One region of the Streptomyces sp. NBC_00647 genome, then DNA from elsewhere that is predicted to be linked to it. Evidence: predicted binding sites of a transcription regulator. Region 1 holds the regulator's gene; the other holds the start of a gene.
What was found. The regulator HspR, encoded in region 1, represses chaperone genes until heat shock. The targets are predictions, from matches to a motif close to TTGAGNNNNNNNNNCTCAA.
Positions count from the first base shown of each region.

Region 2: lon (endopeptidase La) is a predicted target of HspR. The motif match lies at 2,986-3,004, and genes of this name have one in related genera.

Region 1 covers NZ_CP109040.1:5,531,835-5,542,243, reverse strand. The annotation lists gene OG788_RS24400 (hypothetical protein) at 1-99, opposite strand, end outside; partial or broken gene OG788_RS24395 (circularly permuted type 2 ATP-grasp protein) at 414-626, shown strand; partial or broken gene OG788_RS24390 (transglutaminase family protein) at 647-848, shown strand; gene OG788_RS24385 (M15 family metallopeptidase) at 1,005-1,661, opposite strand; gene OG788_RS24380 (sugar ABC transporter substrate-binding protein) at 1,881-3,005, opposite strand; gene OG788_RS24375 (fibronectin type III domain-containing protein) at 3,287-4,957, shown strand; gene OG788_RS24370 (heat shock protein transcriptional repressor HspR) at 5,024-5,476, opposite strand; gene dnaJ (molecular chaperone DnaJ) at 5,484-6,671, opposite strand; gene grpE (nucleotide exchange factor GrpE) at 6,705-7,364, opposite strand; gene dnaK (molecular chaperone DnaK) at 7,361-9,205, opposite strand; gene OG788_RS24350 (MraY family glycosyltransferase) at 9,353-10,409, opposite strand, start outside.
Region 2 covers NZ_CP109040.1:6,778,263-6,788,671, reverse strand. The annotation lists gene OG788_RS30015 (lysozyme) at 1-436, shown strand, start outside; gene lon (endopeptidase La) at 549-2,963, opposite strand; gene OG788_RS30005 (GNAT family N-acetyltransferase) at 3,259-3,921, shown strand; gene OG788_RS30000 (hypothetical protein) at 4,194-4,472, shown strand; gene OG788_RS29995 (spermidine synthase) at 4,874-5,551, shown strand; gene OG788_RS29990 (response regulator transcription factor) at 5,665-6,402, shown strand; gene OG788_RS29985 (ATP-binding protein) at 6,465-7,601, shown strand; gene OG788_RS29980 (multifunctional oxoglutarate decarboxylase/oxoglutarate dehydrogenase thiamine pyrophosphate-binding subunit/dihydrolipoyllysine-residue succinyltransferase subunit) at 7,883-10,409, shown strand, end outside.

The sequences.
Region 1 (10,409 bases):
GCCCCGACTGACCGAGAGCGCGAACGCCGGCGACGCTCCCGCGATGGCGATCACGGTGAGCACACCAACCGCAGCCCGTCTCATCCCTCTGCCGCTCATTGCACCTTCCTTACTTTCGTCGGAGGCCTGTCAGCTCATGCACAGGCTCATACTCAGTCCCCGCCTCGTGCAGGGAAGAGCCCCGGTCGCGCTGGCAAAAGCGAACCGGGCAAGGAACAGTGAAGCGTCGGAGCATCCCTTTCTCACACCCCCCTTTTCGGCGGGTTCACGCACTCCCGTCCCCCATCAGGAGGGTTGGCACTCATCGGCCACGCGCCATGTGCTCCGTCGGGCTCCCTGGTCGGCAAGTAGGCACGGGTGAGCGGTGCGGAGTCCGCATCTCAGGAATGAATCGCGGATCTGAGCCACCGTCGGCCTCAGCAAGTCCTGGTCGCAGTCTTACGGGCCGACACGTCGTCGTGCTCACGCCCGGTCCCAGCAACGCCGCGTACTTCGAACACGCCCTGCTGCCACGGCTCATGGGCGTGCGGCTGGCGGAGGGGCACGATCTGGTCTGCCGCGGCAACCGGGTCTGGATGCGGACCACGCGCGACGAGAGGCGGGTCCATGTCGTATACCGGCGGCTCCGGTGGACGGGGCCGGCGGCCGACCCGTCGCCGGCCAGAGCCACGCCTGGATCTAGTACTGGGCGGGCGACTGGACCGGCCACGACCCCACCAACAGAACCCGCGCCGACGAGTCCCACGTCGTGGTCGGGCGGGGCCGCGACTACGACGACGTGACCCCGCACGAGGGGGTGTACCCGGGGGCCGCCGGAGGTGACGGTGGAGCTCACACGGGTGGCGTGAACCCCACCGTCCTGGCGTCGACGTCAGAACGCGGGCGGGAAGACGGAGTCACAGCTGCTTGCCGTCGGCGGTCTGCCGTGCGACGGCGCCGCCGTCGGTGCCGGACGCAACGCATCTCCACAGGAACTCCGCGCCCCACGGGCCCACCGGCTCGCGTCAGGCGTCGAGTTCGCGGGGCCCGTAGTGCGCGTGACCGGCGCCCGTGGCGAGCGCCCAGTAGCGGTCGCCGTACGACCAGTGCCACCACTCGGTGGGGTAGTTGACGAGGCCCGCGGCGGTCAGCGCGCCGGACAGCAGCCGACGGTGGGCCCGTGCCGTCCCGCTGATGCCGTCCGCGGCGCTGTAGCAGGCGCCGTCGCTCTCCTCGGGGTTCGCGTTCACCGGCGTGCCCATGTCCAGCTCCCGGCCGTCGGCGTCGACGAGGGTGAGGTCGACGGCGGCGCCCGCGCTGTGCGGGGCGATCTCCGGCGGGGACACGTAACGGCTCGCCGCGTCGCGCAGGCGCGCGGCGTCCCACTCGGGGTGTTCCGCCCGCAGTCCGGCGGCGTACCGGTCGAAGTAGAGCCGCTGCAGCGAGGGCGGGCGGTAGCCCTCGACGAACAGCAGCCGTATGCCGTCGGGCAGCAGTTCCCCGGCCGCCACGAGCCGGTTCAGCACCCCTTCGCGCAGATGCGCGTAAGCCCCCGAGCCGTCCCGTCTGCGGGCGTCGAGGGGGAAGGGCTCCTTCGCCCGTACGTCGACGAGCGGCTCGCCGCAGTCCACGACGGGTATCGCGGCGATCTTCGGGTCGGACATCAACACGATCCTGGACATGCGGCGATCATGCCGCACCGGGGCGCAGGGGCTCTCAGGGGGCGCAGGAGAGACCGGGCGGTCCGGCCGGGGCATCCGGGTGCCGGGCGGGCGGAACGCCGCCCAGCACCCCGGAAGGACCCTCCTCGCCGCCCGTCACGACGGCGAGGACCCGTACCGACCGCCTCGCCCCGAAACGGTGCGGTGAGCGCCCTGCCGGGGCGCCCCCGGTCCAGCGACCTACTTGAGACCGATCGCGGCGCAGGCCGCCTTGTACGGTGCCGTGCAGATCTGCTTGACGGTGTAGATGCTGTCCTGGATGACCGTGTCCTCGATGTTGTCCGTGGTCAGACCCACCACGGGCACGAGCTGGGCCGGGATGTCCTTGTTGGTCGGGCTGCTGACCTTGTCGCGGGTGAGGGCGTCGAACTCGATCGAGCGGCCCTGGACCTTGGCGACCGCCATCTCGGCGGCGGCGCTGGCCTCCTGCGGGTACGACTTGTACACGCTCATGTACTGGTCGCCCTTGATGATCCGCTGCACGGCGATGAGCTCGGAGTCCTGGCCGGTGACCGGCGGCACCTTGCTGACACCCGCGGTCTTGAGGGTGTCGATGACCGCGCCCGCGATGCCGTCGTTGGCGGCGTAGACCCCGGCGATGTTGCTCAGGCCGACCTTCTGGATGGACTTCTCCATGTTGGCCTTGGCGTTGACCGGGTTCCAGTCCTTGGTGTCCCAGGTGCTGGAGATGATCACCTTGTCCTTGAGCTCGGACTGGGCGCCGGCCTTGAACTGCGCCGCGTTCGGGTCCGTCGGCGAGCCGTTCATCATGATGATCTTCTTCGAGGCGGCGTTGGCACCCAGCGCACCGACCAGGGCCTTGCCCTGGACCTGGCCGACCAGCTCGTTGTCGAAGGAGATGTAGGCGTCGATCGGGCCCTGCGCCAGGCGGTCGTAGGCGATGACCGGGATGCCGGCGTCCTTGGCCTTGCGCACGCCCTTCGCGATGGACACCGAGTCCACCGCGTCCACCAGGATCACGTCGACCTTGTCGTCCACCATCTGCTGGAGCTGGCGGAGCTGCTTGGCGGCGTCCTGCTCGGCGTTGGCGTAGTCGACGGCACCCTTGCCCTCGGTGAGCTTCAGGACCTGCTCTCTGATGATCTTGTAGTCGAACTTCTCGTAACGGGTGTTCTCCTTCTCCGGAAGGAGCAGGCCCACCGTGATGTCGTCGCCCTTCGTGGGGCTGGCCTTGGTGTCAGTTCCACCGAGCCCGCCCACGCCGCAGCCGGCGAGTGTGATGGCCATGGCGGACGACGCCAGGGTTATGACGGTACGGCGGAGGCCGGTGTTACGAGTGTTCACATCAGGTGCCTTCCGGGCGAGGTTGCAGCATTGCGACCCAGGTGGCTGAAAGCCAACGCGGCGATCACCTCAGCGTCAAGGAGTAACCACTTAACGAGATGGCAACGGCGTTTCGTGTTCCACAAGTGAACACGACGGGAAGAGACTACGCCCAACCTTCGAGCAATCCCCTCAGCTTCACCTTCTGTCATTCACAGGTACAACCAACTCCCGCTCCCGGGAGTCGTGATCGTCAACGGTTTTTAACCGCTGTTGACGATCGGGCGGACCAGAAGGAACGCATGAACAGAGCCATCGGCACGACGGGCGCCCTCTCCTCGGCCCTCGTGCTCGCCACCGCGGGCGGACTGCTCACCGCGGCCGGCACCGCCGCCTCCGCAGTGACGAACTGCACATCGCCCGTTTATAAGCGGCAGTTCTATGCGAACACCGCATTCTCGGGCACACCGAAGAAGACGGACTGCGACTCCGCGATCGACCAGAGCTGGGGTTCCGGCGCGCCCGCCCCGGGTCTGCCCGCCAACGACTTCGGCGTCCGCTGGACCGTGACTCGGGATTTCGGCTCGGGCGGCCCCTTCACCCTCCCCGCCACGACGCAGGACGGAATACGGGTGTATCTGGACGGCGTGCGCAAGGTCGACCTCTGGAAGAACGTCTCGGCCACCCAGTCGAAAACGGTCAACCTCACCATTCCGCACGGACAGCACACTCTGCGCATAGATTTCGTCAATTGGACGGGCAAGGCAAATGTCACCTTCGCCTACAAACCCGTCACTTCCGCCACCATCGACAAGACAAAGCCACTTGTGCCCACCGGTTCTTCGGCGACGTACGACACCGCCACGGGCAAGGCCAGGGTCTCCTGGTCGAAGAACCAGGAGATGGACCTCGCGGGCTACCGCGTCTACCGCCGCCTCAAGGGCAGCACCACCTGGACACGGCTGACCACGACGACCTCCACCTCGTACACCGACACGACCCTCCCGGTGACCGGCGTGACCTACTACTACGAGGTCCGCGCCCATGACAGGGCGGGCAACGAGTCCACGGGGACGGCGGACCGGGCTGTGACCACCGCCGACCGGACGGCGCCCGCGCGCGTCACCGGCCTGTCGGCTCAGGGCACCACCGCGGGCAACGTCCTGCTGTGGTCGCCCTCTTCGGCGGACGTCGATCTCTACGAGGTGTGGGCCGCACCGCTCGGGCAGAGCGACCCCGACGGACCCCAGCCCGTGTTCGGGACGTCCTACACGGACCCGATCGCAGAAGTGGGAACCGACTACAGGTACACCGTCCAGGCCGTCGACGGAGCCGGGAACGTCTCGCCCGTCTCCGAGGGCGTGACGGTCATGCGCCCGGAGGAGTCCACCGTGCCCGTGCCGTCCGCGCTCCAGGGCACGCCCGCCGACGCTTCCACCCACATCACCTGGACCCCCGCGCAGGACTCCGACGCGATGGTCACCGGATTCCACGTCTACCGCCGTACGTCCGCCCAGGGCGCGTGGACCCTGGTGGGAAGCGCCGGGGCGGCGGCCACCTCCTACGCCGACACCTCCGCCCCGCAGGGCACCGCGTCGTACTACGTCGCCTCGGTCGACAACGGGGGAGCCGAGTCGGTGCCCTCCCCGCAGGCCGCCGTCGAGCGTCTGACGCCCGCCACCGCCACCGGGCCCGCCGCGCCCCGGCTGACCGTGGTCTCCGAGGGGGGAACCCGCTTCCCCGTCACCGTCGGCATAAGGCCCGGGTCGGGTGACGAGGGACGGCTGCTGAAGGGGTACTCCTGGGACGTCTCCGGAGCCTGTGGCTCCAGCGGCACCCGGTTCACGGACTCGGACACCATCGCCTGGACCCCGCAGTACACGGGTCCGTGCACGGTCTCCGTGCGCGCCGTGGACGTGTACGGCCGCGTGGGCGAGCGGCAGGCCTCCGCCGAGGTCATGGTCAATCGTTAGACGCGTGACGGCACACGAGAGGGCCCGGAGGTCGATGACCTCCGGGCCCCTTCAGATGTTCGCGCCCTACTCGGACGACCGCTTCGGCCGCCACACCACCAGCGCGCTGGTCTGCTGGACCTCCTGGTACGGGACCAGGTCACGGCGGTACGAGGCGTGCACGGCGGCCTCGCGCTGCTGCATGGCGGCCGCGGCGCCGTCGAGGGCCGACTCCAGCTCCGCGACGCGCGACTGGAGCGCGGCCACCTGGTTCTCCAGCTCGATGATGCGCTTGATGCCGGCCAGGTTGATGCCCTCGTCCTGCGACAACTGCTGCACGGTGCGCAGCAGTTCGATGTCGCGAGCCGAGTAGCGGCGGCCCCGCCCGGCCGTGCGGTCGGGAGAGACCAGGCCGAGGCGGTCGTACTGACGCAGGGTCTGCGGGTGGAGTCCGGAGAGCTGGGCGGCCACCGAGATGACGTAGACCGGTGTCTCCTCGGTCAGTTCGTACGGGTTGCGCCGACGACCGGTCGTATCCATGGCTCCGTCATGCTCCCTTCGCGGCCTGGAACAGCTCCGCCCGCGGATCCTCGCCCGCGGTCGCCTCGCGATACGCCTCCAGAGCGTCACGAGCCTTGCCCGACACGTCCTGCGGGACCGCCACTTCGACGGTCACGAGAAGATCGCCCCGGGTGCCGTCCTTACGGACCGCGCCCCTTCCCCGGGCACGCATGGTGCGTCCGTTGGGCGTGCCCGGCGGCAGCTTCAGGGTCACCGCGGGTCCGCCCAGGGTCGGCACCTTCACCTCGCCGCCGAGCGCAGCCTCCGTGAAGGTGACGGGCACGGTGACGGTGAGGTTGTCGCCCTTGCGGCCGAAGACCGGGTGGGCGTCCACATGGACGGTGACGTACAGATCGCCGGACGGGCCGCCCCGTTCGCCGGGCGCACCCTTGCCGCGCAGCCGGATCCGCTGCCCGTCGGTGACCCCCGCCGGGATGCGGACCTGCATCGTGCGGGACGACTTGGCGCGGCCGCTGCCCGTGCACTCCATGCAGGGGTGCTCGGCGATGAGGCCGCGGCCCTTGCAGTCCGGGCAGGGGTCCGTGAGCGAGAACCCGCCACCGGAGCCGCGCGCCACCTGGCCGGTGCCGACGCAGGTCGGGCACACGCGCGGTGTGCCGTTCTTGTCGCCGGTGCCGGAGCAGGCCTTGCACGGCTGCTGCGAGGTCATGCGCAGCGGAACGGTCGCGCCGTCCACCGCCTCCGTGAAGGACAGCGTGACCTCGGTGTCGATGTCCTGGCCGCGCCGGGGCTGCGTACGCGTCCCCGTGGTGGTGCCGCCGCGGTTGAACAGACCGCCGAAGACGTCACCGATACCGCCGCCGAAGCCGCCGGATCCTCCCGCTCCCTGGCCCTGGGCGCCGCCTCCGAAGAGGTCCCCCAGGTCGAAGTTGAAGTTGCCGCCGCCCGCGCCGGGACCCGGCCGGAAGCCACCGTTGCCGAAGAGGGCGCGTGCCTCGTCGTACTCCTTGCGCTTCTTGGGGTCGCCGAGCACGTCGTTCGCCTCGGAGATCTCCTTGAAGCGCTCCTCGGCCTTGGTGTTGCCCTTGTTGGCGTCCGGGTGGAACTCGCGGGCGAGCTTCCGGTACGCCTTCTTGATCTCGGCCTCGGTGGCGTCCTTGGGGACGCCGAGGACCTTGTAGAAGTCCTTCTCGATGAAGTCCTTGGTGCTCATCCCCGACGTCCCTCCTTCCTTCTCCGGTCAAGCTCAGCCCTCGTCCGGGCCACCGCTCTCCTTGTCCTCGACCGCCTCGGCCGACTCATCGGCCTTGACCGTCTGTGCCCCGGGCTGCGGTTCGGCGACGGCCACCCGCGCGGGGCGGATGGTGCGCTCGCCGAAGCGATACCCCGGCTGCAGAATCGCCACGCACGTCGTCTCCGTGACGTCCGGCGCGTACGAGTGCATCAGGGCCTCGTGGATCGTCGGGTCGAAGGGCTCGCCCTCCTTGCCGAACTGCTGGAGCCCCATCTTCGCCGCGACGGTCTCGAGGGACTCGGCGACGGACTTGAATCCGCCGACGAGCTCGCCGTGGTCCCGCGCGCGGCCGATGTCGTCGAGCACGGGCAGGAGCTCGGTCAGGAGGTTCGCCACGGCGATCTCCTTGACCGCGATCCGGTCGCGCTCGACACGGCGGCGGTAGTTCTGGAACTCGGCCTGGAGCCGCTGGAGGTCCGTGGTGCGCTCGGTGAGTGCCGTGCGTGCCTGGTCCAGCTGGGCCGTCAGGCCGACCAACTGTGCTGCTGCGTCCCCGTCCGGGGCCGCCGCCCCCTCCGCAGAGGGGGTGGCGGACTGCGGCTCGGCGTCGTCAGAGGTGGCGCCGGAAGGGACGTCGGGCTGCTCTTCGAAGCCCGGGGTCTCCTCCGTCACGCGGCACCGTCCTTGCGGTCCTCGTCGACGATCTCGGCGTCGACGACGTCGTCGTCGGCCCTCGGGGCCTCGGCACCGGGAGCGTCGCCGCCCGCCGCCTGCGCGGCCTGGGCGTCGGCGTACATGGCCTGGCCCAGCTTCTGCGAGACCGCGGCGACCTTCTCGGTGGCGGTACGGATCTCGGCGGTGTCCTCGCCCTTGAGCGCGGCCTTCAGCTCCTCGACGGAGGCCTCGACCTCGGTCTTGACGTCACCGGGGACCTTGTCCTCGTTGTCCTTGAGGAACTTCTCCGTCTGGTAGACGAGCTGCTCGCCCTGGTTGCGGGTCTCGGCGGCCTCGCGGCGGGCGTGGTCCTCCTCCGCGTACTTCTCGGCCTCCTGGCGCATCCGGTCGACCTCGTCCTTCGGCAGCGAGGAGCCGCCGGTGACGGTCATCTTCTGCTCCTTGCCCGTGCCCAGGTCCTTCGCGGTCACGTGCATGATGCCGTTGGCGTCGATGTCGAAGGCGACCTCGATCTGCGGAACGCCACGCGGGGCCGGCGGCAGACCGGTCAGCTCGAACATCCCGAGCTTCTTGTTGTACGCCGCGATCTCGCGCTCGCCCTGGTAGACCTGGATCTGGACGGACGGCTGGTTGTCCTCGGCCGTCGTGAAGATCTCGGAGCGCTTGGTCGGGATCGTGGTGTTGCGCTCGATGAGCTTGGTCATGATCCCTCCCTTGGTCTCGATACCGAGGGACAGCGGGGTCACGTCGAGGAGCAGGACGTCCTTGACCTCACCCTTGAGGACACCGGCCTGGAGGGCGGCGCCGATGGCGACGACCTCGTCCGGGTTCACGCCCTTGTTGGCCTCGTTGCCACCGGTCAGCTCCTTGACGAGCTCGGCGACGGCGGGCATACGGGTGGAGCCACCCACGAGAACGACGTGGTCGATCTCGGAGAGGTTGATGCCGGCGTCCTTGATGACGTTGTGGAACGGCGTCTTGCAGCGCTCCAGAAGGTCGGCCGTCAGCTGCTGGAACTGGGCGCGCGTGAGCTTCTCGTCCAGGTGCAGCGGGCCCTCGGCGGACGCCGTGATGTAGGGCAGGTTGATCGAGGTCTCGGTGGACGAGGACAGCTCGATCTTGGCCTTCTCAGCGGCCTCGCGGAGGCGCTGGAGGGCCATCTTGTCCTTGGACAGGTCCACGCCGTGACCGGCCTGGAACTGCTTGACCAGGTAGTCCATGACCCGCTGGTCCCAGTCGTCACCACCGAGGTGGTTGTCACCGTTGGTGGCCTTCACCTCGACGACGCCGTCACCGATCTCCAGCAGGGACACGTCGAAGGTGCCGCCGCCGAGGTCGAAGACGAGGATCGTCTGGTCGTCCTTGTCGAGGCCGTACGCCAGGGCCGCGGCGGTGGGCTCGTTCACGATGCGCAGGACGTTCAGGCCCGCGATCTCGCCGGCCTCCTTCGTCGCCTGACGCTCGGAGTCGTTGAAGTACGCCGGGACGGTGATGACCGCGTCGGCCACCTTCTCGCCCAGGTACGCCTCGGCGTCGCGCTTCAGCTTCTGCAGGATGAAGGCGCTCATCTGCTGCGGGTTGAAGCTCTTCCCGTCGAGCTCGATCTTCCAGTCCGTGCCCATGTGACGCTTCACCGAACGGATGGTCCGGTCCACGTTCGTGACCGCCTGGCGCTTGGCGACCTCGCCGACGAGCACCTCACCGTTCTTCGCGAAGGCGACGACGGACGGCGTGGTCCTGGCGCCCTCGGCGTTGGTGATGACGGTGGGCTCGCCGCCCTCCAGAACGCTGACGACTGAGTTAGTCGTGCCCAGGTCGATGCCGACCGCACGTGCCATTTCGATTCCTCCAGCAATGACTTGAGTGGAACGGACTCAAGTGTGCACGACGTCCGCCTCCCGGTCAACAGACCTGAGTCGTGGGGGCTCAACTCTTATCCGTTCCTTACACGCAGGTAGCCTCTGGCCTGCACTTTTCTCTCAGAGTCAGTGGACCCTCACTGCGTCCGGAGCCGCCCGGCGGGGTCTCCCCGGCCGGAAAGCGGATCTCGGGACGGGTCCCCCGGGGGAGGGAATCGCATGCGGAGGGGGACGGCGCGAGCGGGGCCCCGGACGAACGGCCCCCGCGACGGCGACCAGCGCCACGGCACCGGCCACCCACCAGGCGGCCCACGCCCCCAGCCACCCCAGATCGATGAGCAACCCGACGAGCGCACCCGCGAACGCGGCGAGCCCCGTCACGACCAGGACCCCCTGCCGGGTCAGCCCCGCCCGCCGCAGCCGGTGCACCAGGTGGTCCGGCGCGGGCCGCAGCAGCGGTCTGCCCGCCCGCCGCCGCGACACGAGGACCAGGACGGCGTCGGCGCTGGCCACGGCCGTCAGCGCGAACCCGGCGCCGAAGCCGGGCCCCGCGGGCCGCTCCGCGTGCACCAGCACGACCGCCGAGGCCAGCACGAACCCGGCGAACAACGACCCGCACCGGCCCGGCGCGATCCGGGCCGGCGGCCATCCGTGCATCAGAAGGCCGGTGAGGGCGGCGGCCAGCACGCTGAGCAGCGCCGCGAGCCCGTCCATGACCTCGGCCGCCGCGCACCCGCTGAGCGCGAACGCGGTGATGACGCCGACCGTCCCCATCACCCCGTCGGCATGGTCGAGCGAGCGGAAGGCGTGCGTCACGAGGACGATCCAGACGACGGCCAACACCCCTCCCGGCATGCCGAGTTCGTCATGGGGGACGGTGAGCGCGGCGGCCGCGGCGACTCCGGCCACGCACACGACCGGCGGCACGGGGAGCAGATCGGCGGCCAGACCGAGCAGGGCGACCGCGATCCCGGCGACCAGCAGCCGTCCGGCCTCCGGCCCGAGCGGGGCGACACCGGTCCAGTCGCCGGCCCACCCGACGAACGCCGTCGCGCCCAGCACGGCCACCCCGCCGAGCAGGGGAACCGGCCGCCCTCTCCCCGGCGCTCGCGGTCTGGCCCGGCGCGAGGGCGGCCCCGTCCCGTCGGCCACACCGAAGCGCAGGGAGAACGACCGCAGCAGC
Region 2 (10,409 bases), 1.2 Mb from region 1:
CCCGGACACCACGACCGGCGCCACCCAGGCCAACTACTTCGTCGACCACGGCGGCGGCTGGTCCAGGGACGGCAAGACCCTGCCCGGCGTCCTCGACATCGAGTGGAACCCGTACGGGGCCGCCTGCTACGGCAAGACACAGAGCGCGATGGTCAGCTGGATCAGCAGCTTCCTCGCCCAGTACAAGGCCCGCACCGGGCGGGACGCGGTGATCTACACGGCCACCACCTGGTGGACCCAGTGCACCGGCAACTACGGCGGCTTCGCCTCCGCCAACCCGCTGTGGATCGCGCGCTACGCCTCCGATCCGGGGACGCTCCCGGCGGGCTGGGGGTTCTACACGATGTGGCAGTACACCTCGTCCGGCCCGACGGTCGGGGACCACGACAAGTTCAACGGCGCCCTCGACCGCGTGGCGGCCCTCGCCAACGGCTGACCCGCACAGGACGAGCGGCGCGGGCACCTGACGCGGCGCGCACGCGCCTGACGTACGGCGAAGGCCCGGGCCTCCCTCACGGGACCCGGGCCTTCCCTTCCGGCAGCGTCCGTCACGCCGCTACCGGAACCTCCGGCACGGCGCCGTTCGTCGCCGGCGCCAGTGCCAGCTCCAGGACCTGGCGGACGTCCGTGACGGCGTGGACGTCGAGCTTGTCCAGGACCTCGGCCGGGACGTCGTCCAGATCGGCCTCGTTGCGCTTCGGGATGATCACGGTCGTGACACCCGCCCGGTGCGCGGCGAGCAGCTTCTGCTTCACGCCGCCGATGGGCAGGACACGGCCGGTCAGCGAGACCTCGCCGGTCATGGCCACGTCGGTGCGGACCAGCCGGCCCGACAGGAGCGACGCCAGGGCGGTCGTCATCGTGACGCCCGCGCTCGGCCCGTCCTTGGGGACGGCGCCCGCCGGGAAGTGGATGTGCGCACCCCGGTCCTTCAGGTCGCCGACGGGCAGTTCGAGCTCCGCGCCGTGCGAGCGCAGGAAGGAGAGCGCGATCTGTGCCGACTCCTTCATCACGTCGCCCAGCTGACCGGTGAGGGTCAGACCCGCAGCGCCCGTCTCCGGGTCGGCCAGCGACGCCTCCACGTAGAGGACGTCACCGCCCGCGCCGGTGACGGCCAGACCGGTGGCGACACCGGGCACCGCCGTACGGCGCTCGGCCGGGTCCTGAGCGGACTCGGGCACGTGGTGCGGGCGCCCGATGAGCCCGCGCAGGTCGGCGTCGGTCACCGTGAACGGCAGCTCCCGCTCGCCCAGTTCGTGCTGGGCCGCGACCTTGCGCAGCAGCCGGGCGATGCCCCGCTCCAGATTGCGCACGCCCGCTTCCCGGGTGTACTCCCCGGCGAGCTTGCGCAGCGCGCTCTCCGCGAGGACGACCTCGTCCTTCTCGAGACCGGCCCGCTCCAGCTGACGCGGCAGCAGGTGGTCCCGGGCGATGACGACCTTCTCGTCCTCGGTGTAGCCGTCGAGGCGGACCAGCTCCATGCGGTCGAGCAGGGCCTCCGGGATGGCTTCGAGCACATTGGCCGTGGCCAGGAACACGACGTCGGAGAGGTCGAGTTCGACTTCCAGGTAGTGGTCACGGAAGGTGTGGTTCTGCGCCGGGTCGAGGACTTCGAGCAGCGCCGCCGCCGGGTCGCCCCTGAAGTCGGAGCCGACCTTGTCGATCTCGTCGAGCAGGACCACCGGGTTCATCGACCCGGCCTCCTTGATGGCGCGGACGATCCGGCCGGGCAGCGCGCCGACGTACGTACGGCGGTGGCCGCGGATCTCGGCCTCGTCCCGTACGCCGCCGAGGGCGACACGGACGAACTTGCGGCCCATGGCGTGCGCGACGGACTCGCCGAGCGAGGTCTTGCCGACGCCGGGCGGGCCGACGAGCGCGAGCACGGCACCGCCGCGCCGGCCTCCGACGACTCCGAGACCGCGCTCGGAGCGCCGCTTGCGCACGGCGAGGTACTCGGTGATGCGCTCCTTCACGTCCTCCAGACCGGCGTGCTCGGCGTCGAGCACGGACTGGGCGCCCTGGATGTCGTACGCGTCCTCGGTCCGCTCGTTCCACGGCAGTTCCAGGACGGTGTCGAGCCAGGTCCTGATCCAGCTGCCCTCGGGCGACTGGTCACTGGACCGCTCCAGCTTCTCGACCTCCTTGAGAGCGGCCTCACGGACGTTCTCCGGAAGATCGGCGGCCTCGACGCGGGCGCGGTAGTCGTCGGACTCGTCCTCGCCGTCCTCGCCCTTGAGGTCGCGCAGTTCCTTGCGTACGGCTTCCAGCTGGCGCCGCAGCAGGAACTCGCGCTGCTGCTTGTCGACGCCCTCCTGGACGTCCTTGGCGATCGACTCGGCGACATCCTGCTCGGCGAGATGCTCACGGAGCTGCTCGGTGGCGAGCTTCAGCCGGGCCACGGGGTCGGCGGTCTCCAGCAGCTCGACCTTCTGCTGGACGGTCAGGAACGGTGAGTAACCGGAATTGTCGGCAAGGGCGGAGACATCGTCGATCTGCTGCACCCTGTCCACGACCTGCCAGGCGGCGCGCTTGCGCAGCCAGCTGGTGGCCAGGGCCTTGTATTCCTTCACCAGGTCGGCGACCCGGCCGGGCAGGGGGTCGGGGAGGGTCTCCTCGATCCGGGTGCCCTCGACCCAGAGTGCGGCACCGGGACCGGTGGTCCCCGCGCCGACCTTCACGCGCCCGCGCCCGCGGATCAGCGCGCCCGGGTCGCCGTCGGCCAGCCGGCCGACCTGCTCGACGGTGCCGAGCACTCCGGTGCTCGCGTAGGTCCCGTCGATGCGTGGCACCAGGAGTACCTGAGGCTTGCCGGGCGTTGAACGGGCGGCGGCCTGAGCAGCCTCCACCGCGGCACGCACATCGGTGTCGTTCAGATCCAGCGGAACCACCATCCCGGGCAGCACGACCTCGTCGTCGAGCGGCAACACGGGCAGGGTGAGTGATGCGGACGTCGAAGCCATGATCTCCCCTTCGGCAGTCAAGTTGAGCTATGCCGACTCAATGCACGGAGGCCGCCCAATGTTCCCCTGGGACTGTTCGCTCTGAGCGATCACTTCCGATCGACCGCGACCCGCCAGCATCTCCGCTGGTCATCAGCGGTCCGGGGCCGGTCCGGTCGAGCGGGAAGCCGCCGCCCGGGCACCGGCCAAGGGGGTGGCGCGACGCCGGGCCGCCCTGGCATCATCACCAGGTGGGTAATGGCTAACATCACGTAGTGACCATTACATGAACCGGAAGCGGGCGCAGGGGGGCAGCGTGGACAGGATCGTGCGGGCCTGGGTGGACGGATGGGTCGTCTCGCGCGGGGCGGCGCCGCCCGTCGTCGAGGGATGGGGGTACACCATCGATGTCGGGCAGAAGGGGCACGTGACGCGGCATGTCCTCGGGGCGACGAACGACCGGGTCGAGGAGGCCTCGGTCCGGAAGGTCGCGGACGCGGTGACCGCGGCCGGGGTCTGGCTCAAGGTCTTCGCCGAACCCTCGGCCGTCCGGCCCTGGCTCGGCGCGGGCTGGTGGATCGACCCTGAGCCCGGCTATCTGATGTCCGTGCCCCTGACCGACACCGGGAGCGCCGCCTCGGACGGTGGCCTGCCCGTCGGCTACCGGCTGCGCACCTGGACCCGCGGTGGCGTCACGCGCGCCCTGGTCACGGCGTCGGACGGCTCCTGGGCGGCCCGCGGCCAGATCGCCCCCACGGGCGGGACGGCGGTCGTGGACCAGATAGAGACGTCGGCGGAGCACCGGCGACGGGGGCTCGGCCGCTTCGTGATGCGGACCCTCACCCGGGCCGCCGCGGACCAGGGCGCCGAGACGGGAGTGCTGGCGGGGACACCGGAGGGGCGGGCACTGTACGAGTCACTGGGGTGGCGGGTGGAGGCACCGCTGGCGAGCGGGCACTTCGTCGGGGACCGGTCCTAGCGCCGGATTCCTCGAACGGCGTACGCACGTCTCTCCGGAACAGAGGAGTCGGTGGTGCGGGTCTCCCCCGTGGCCAGGGTCGGGCTCGGGTGGTGAGCCGACCGGTGCGCGGCGGGTGGCAGGGGCGAAGGTCAGCACGTAGCAGGGGGCTCCGGTCGCCGGTCGCCTCCTCGCGCGCCACCAGGACCGCACGTCACACGACGCGGGTCACCCGGCCGCTCGAGCTGTTGATCGGGATGCGAGGTGGCCGCCTGCCGTTGGAAGGTGGAGTCATGAACCATCACCACTCCCAGCACACGATCGACATCGACAGCCGGCTCGTCACCACCGGCGCCGTGCTCACCGTGACCGGTGCCGTAGTGGCGTGCACCGGCATGGTCATCGCGGCCGTCGCCGTGTTCTCCGCAGGCCGGCGCCTGATCCGCGACATGGACGTGACCCCGGCCCAGCAGGCGGCCATCAAGTGGCAGCAGGCCAAGGAGGCGTCCCGAGCGGGCATGCAGGCCTGGCAGTCCGCGTCCGACGCCCAGAACGGGTCGCTCTCCAACTAGCGGGCCCCGCCCGCGGCCCTTCGAGGGGCAGGCGCCCTCGCGCAGGCCTCGGAGCGGGCCCGGGCCGAAGGCCGAGAAGGAGCCGGCCGGACAACTGGACATGAACCCGAAGGACAGCGACCGGCCCGTCCCGGAAGCCGCCGAAGCCGGCCGACCTCCGGCTGCCTCCCGGGCTCTTCGCTTCCTTCCTCCCCGCCGGCTCGCCCGCCCTCCCCGAGGACGAGCCGAAGGACATCCTGCCGCCACTGAACGCGGTCCCCACACTGGTGTGCGTCAACCCCGAACGCAGGTGACCGCGGGGCGCCTGATCCCGCCTCGCACCGCCCGGGGCCGGACCCTGGGGGCCGGGCCCCGGGCGAAATCCTGGCCACCCGTTCCGGTGAAACTGCCAGGATGGCGCCATGACTGCCTCGTACGACATCCCTGTGGTCATCGACCGCCGCCAGGGCCCGTACGGCGAGGTCGTGTTGCGGCGCCACGGCGCGCTGCTGCAGATCATCGCCAACGGGTGCTTTCTGATGGACACGTCCGACGGGCGTTCCGAGCGACTGCTCGTGGACGCGGCGTACGACGCCCTGGACGGGCGCCCGGAGCCGAGTCTGCTGATCGGCGGGCTCGGCGTCGGCTTCTCGCTCGCGCACGCGGCCGCCGACCCCCGCTGGGGGCACATCACGGTGGTCGAGCGCGAGCGGGCCGTCATCGACTGGCACCGGGACGGCCCGCTCGCCGGACTCTCGGCCCGGGCGCTCACCGACCCGCGCACGGAGATCGTCGAGTCCGATCTCGTCGAGTACGTCAATGAGATCTCCGACACGTTCGACGCGCTGTGCCTCGACATCGACAACGGACCCGGCTGGACCGTCACCGAGGGCAACGCGGGCCTCTACGGGGCGTCCGGACTCGCAGGCTGCGCAAGGACGTTGAAGCCGGGCGGCGTGCTCGCCGTGTGGTCGGCACAGCCCTCTCCGGAATTTGAAGGATCCTTGCGGAATGCCGGATTCCAGCGGATCCGTACCGAAGAGATCCCTGTTGCCCGGGGCGTTCCCGACGTCGTGCATCTCGGGGTAAGGCCTGGATAGCCGAGGCACGGTGACTGCCCGTACCCTGCTTGCCTGACGCGGATCATTCAAGCGTCAAGCGCAGTCATGGGATCACCCCACGGATTCCGGAAAGCACACTTCAGGGGCGGGCGATGGAGCAGACACACACCTCCCAGAACGGCACGGCGGCGACCCAGGGCGCTCAGCGCCGGGTATTGGTCGTCGAGGACGACCCGACGATCGTCGACGCCATCGCGGCCCGCCTGAGAGCCGAGGGATTCCTCGTGCAAACCGCGGGCGACGGTCCGGCCGCCGTCGACACCGCCGAGGCCTGGCAGCCCGATCTGCTGATCCTCGACATCATGCTGCCCGGCTTCGACGGCCTGGAGGTCTGCCGCCGTGTGCAGGCCGCCCGCCCGGTGCCGGTACTGATGCTCACCGCGCGCGACGACGAGACCGACATGCTGGTCGGGCTCGGCGTCGGCGCCGACGACTACATGACCAAGCCCTTCTCGATGCGTGAGCTGGCCGCTCGCGTGCACGTCCTGCTCCGCAGGGTCGAGCGCGCGGTGGTCGCGGCCTCCACGCCGCGCAGCGGCATCCTGCGCCTCGGTGAGCTGGAGATCGACCACGCGCAGCGCCGGGTGCGGGTGCGCAGCGAGGACGTGCACCTCACTCCCACAGAGTTCGATCTCCTCGTCTGCCTCGCGAACACCCCGCGTGCCGTACTCTCGCGCGAGCAGCTGCTCGCCGAGGTGTGGGACTGGGCGGACGCCTCCGGTACCCGGACCGTCGACAGCCACATCAAGGCGCTGCGTCGCAAGATCGGTGCCGAGCGGATCCGTACGGTGCACGGCGTGGGCTACGCACTCGAGACCCCGACTCCCTGAGCCGGGGCTCCGTCGGAACGTCGGGACCTGCGTGATCGGGACCTGCGTGAGGGGCTGATGTGATGAGCGGACTCGGAGAGAGAGGACGCGGGCTCGGCGAGCGCGCGTCCGGGGAGCGCAGGAGCGCGGGCCCCTGGGGCGGTGTACGGCCCTTCTCGATCAAGACCAAGCTGGGCGCGCTGGTCGTCATCTCCGTACTCATCACCACGGGTCTGTCGATGATCGCGGTGCACACCAAGACGGAGCTCCGCTTCATCACGGTCTTCTCGATGATCGCCACCCTGCTGATCACGCAGTTCGTGGCGCACTCGCTCACCGCGCCGCTGGACGAGATGAACGCCGTGGCCCGCTCCATCTCGCACGGCGACTACACCCGGCGGGTGCGTGACGACCGGCGGGACGAGCTGGGCGACCTGGCCCAGACGATCAACCTCATGGCCGACGAGCTGGAGGCGCAGGACCGCCAGCGCAAGGAACTCGTGGCGAATGTCTCGCACGAGCTGCGCACCCCCATCGCGGGCCTGCGCGCGGTCCTGGAGAACGTCGTGGACGGTGTCTCGGCGGCCGACCCCGAGACGATGCGCACGGCGCTGAAGCAGACGGAGCGGCTCGGACGGCTGGTGGAGACCCTCCTCGACCTGTCCCGGCTGGACAACGGCGTCGTGCCGCTGCGCAGGCGCCGCTTCGAGGTGTGGCCCTATCTGTCCGGTGTGCTGAAGGAGGCCAACATGGTCGCCTCCGCGCGCGCGGACATCGCCTCGGGCTCCGGCAGCCACACCCGCACGGACGTCCATCTGCACCTCGACGTGTCCCCGCCGGAGCTGACCGCGCACGCGGACCCGGAGCGGATCCACCAGGTCGTGGCGAATCTCATCGACAACGCCGTCAAGCACAGCCCGCCGCACGGCCGGGTGACCGTGAAGGCGCGACGCGGCGCCTACCCCGAGTCGCTGGCCCTGGAGGTCCTGGACGAGGGGCCCGGCATTCCGAAGTCGGAGTGGCACCGCGTCTTCGAGCGGTTCAACCGGGGCGGGGTGCCCGCGCCGCACGGTCCGGGCAGCGACGGCGGTACGGGACTGGGCCTGGCCATCGCCCGCTGGGCGGTCGATCTGCACGGCGGACGCATCGGCGTGGCCGAATCCCAGCGGGGCTGCCGGATCCAGGTCATCCTTCCGGGACTCCCTTCTCTGCCAAGTTGACGTAAAGTTCGAACCGGAGCCGCAAGATCCATCGCTGTAGCCGCCGGCGTACACGTGTGATCAGGCACAGGGCCGCGTGAGTCACGCCGTGCCCCCCGGTCGACGTACCCATTCCGAAGCGGAACCCCGCTTGTTTCCCGCCATTTCCACAGCCGAAACACGGATTCCGATGTGACTTGCGCGACGTTGGACGGGCCCGGCCTGACCTTCTCGGCCAGGGAGGCGTAGCCTTTATTCCCGCTGTCCATCACCTTGTGAAGCGGAAGAGGGCGGTTGCCGCCGTGTCGCCACAGTCCCCCAGTAACTCGAGCATCTCGACCGATGACCAAGCCGCCGGGAAGAACCCCGCGGCCGCCTTCGGTGCCAACGAGTGGCTCGTCGACGAGATCTATCAGCAGTACCTCCAGGACCCGAATTCGGTAGACCGAGCCTGGTGGGACTTCTTCGCCGATTACAAGCCCGGCGCGGCCGCAGTACCCGCCGCCTCGGGTCCGGCGGGTACTGCGGCCGCGGGGGCCGCAGGGACCACCACGTCCGCGCCTGCCGCGCCGGCCGCCCCCGTGGCGCCCGCGGCTCGCCAGGCTCCTCCCCAGGCCGCGCCCGCTCCGGCCGCCGCTCCCGCGGCCCCGAAGCCCGCCGCTGCCGCCCCGGCTCCCGCGAAGGCCGCTCCGGCCGCCGCGCAGCCGAAGGCCGCACCGGCCACCGAGGCGCCCGAGGGCCCCGAGTACGTCACCCTGCGCGGTCCCGCCGGTGCCGTCGCGAAGAACATGAACGCCTCGCTGGAGCTGCCCACGGCCACGTCCGTGCGCGCGGTCCCGGTGAAGCTGCTCTTCGACAACCGCATCGTCATCAACAACCACCTGAAGCGCGCCCGGGGCGGGAAGATCTCCTTCACCCACCTCATCGGCTACGCGATGGTGCAGGCCATCAAGGCCATGCCGTCGATGAACTGGCACTACGCGGAGAAGGACGGGAAGCCCACCCTCGTCAAGCCGCCGCACGTCAACTTCGGCCTCGCCATCGACCTGGTGAAGCCCAACGGTGACCGCCAGCTGGTCGTCGCGGGCATCAAGAAGGCCGAGACGCTGAACTTCTTCGAGTTCTGGCAGGCCTACGAGGACATCGTCCGCCGCGCCCGTGACGGCAAGCTGACGATGGACGACTTCACCGGTGTCACGGTCTCCCTGACCAACCCCGGCGGCCTCGGCACCGTCCACTCGGTCCCGCGCCTGATGCCCGGACAGTCGGTCATCATGGGCGTCGGCTCGATGGACTACCCGGCGGAGTTCCAGGGCACCTCCCAGGACACCCTGAACAAGCTCGGCATCGCCAAGGTCATGACGCTCACGTCGACCTACGACCACCGGGTCATCCAGGGCGCGGCCTCCGGCGAGTTCCTGCGCGTCGTGGCGAACTCCCTGCTCGGCGAGACCGGCTTCTACGACGAGGTCTTCGAGTCGCTGCGGATTCCCTACGAGCCGGTCCGCTGGCTCAAGGACATCGACGCCTCGCACGACGACGACGTCACGAAGGCCGCCCGGGTCTTCGAGCTGATCCACTCCTACCGGGTCCGCGGCCACGTCATGGCCGACACCGACCCGCTGGAGTACCGCCAGCGCAAGCACCCCGACCTGGACATCACCGAGCACGGCCTCACGCTCTGGGACCTGGAGCGCGAGTTCGCCGTCGGCGGCTTCGCGGGCAAGTCCCTGATGAAGCTGCGCGACATCCTCGGTGTGCTGCGCGACTCGTACTGCCGCACCACCGGCATCGAGTTCATGCACATCCAGGACCCGAAGCAGCGCAAGTGGATCCAGGACCGCATCGAGCGCCCGCACACCAAGCCGGAGCGCGAGGAGCAGCTGCGCATCCTGCGCCGTCTGAACGCGGCGGAGGCCTTCGAGACCTTCCTGCAGACGAAGTACGTCGGCCAGAAGCGCTTCTCCCTGGAGGGCGGCGAGTCCGTCATCCCGCTCCTGGACGCCGTCATCGACAGCGCCGCGGAGTCCCGCCTGGACGAGGTCGTCATCGGCATGGCCCACCGCGGCCGCCTGAACGTCCTCGCGAACATCGTCGGCAAGTCGTACGCGCAGATCTTCCGCGAGTTCGAGGGCAACCTCGACCCGAAGTCGATGCACGGCTCCGGCGACGTGAAGTACCACCTGGGCGCCCAGGGCACCTTCACCGGCCTGGACGGCGAGCAGATCAAGGTCGCGCTGGCCGCCAACCCGTCCCACCTCGAGACGGTCGACCCGGTCATCGAGGGCATCGTCCGCGCCCGGCAGGACATCATCAACAAGGGCGGCACGGACTTCACCGTCCTGCCCGTCGCCCTGCACGGTGACGCGGCCTTCGCCGGCCAGGGTGTGGTCGCCGAGACGCTCAACATGTCGCAGCTGCGCGGCTACCGCACGGGCGGCACGGTCCACATCGTCATCAACAACCAGGTCGGCTTCACCGCCGCCCCGGAATCGTCGCGCTCCTCCATGTACGCCACCGACGTGGCCCGCATGATCGAGGCGCCGATCTTCCACGTGAACGGTGACGACCCCGAGGCCGTCGTCCGCGTCGCGCGGCTGGCGTTCGAGTTCCGCCAGGCGTTCAACAAGGACGTCGTGATCGACCTCATCTGCTACCGCCGCCGCGGACACAACGAGTCCGACAACCCGGCGTTCACGCAGCCGCTGATGTACGACCTGATCGACAAGAAGCGCTCGGTGCGCAAGCTCTACACCGAGTCCCTGATCGGTCGCGGCGACATCACCCTCGAAGAGGCCGAGCAGGCGCTGCAGGACTTCCAGGGCCAGC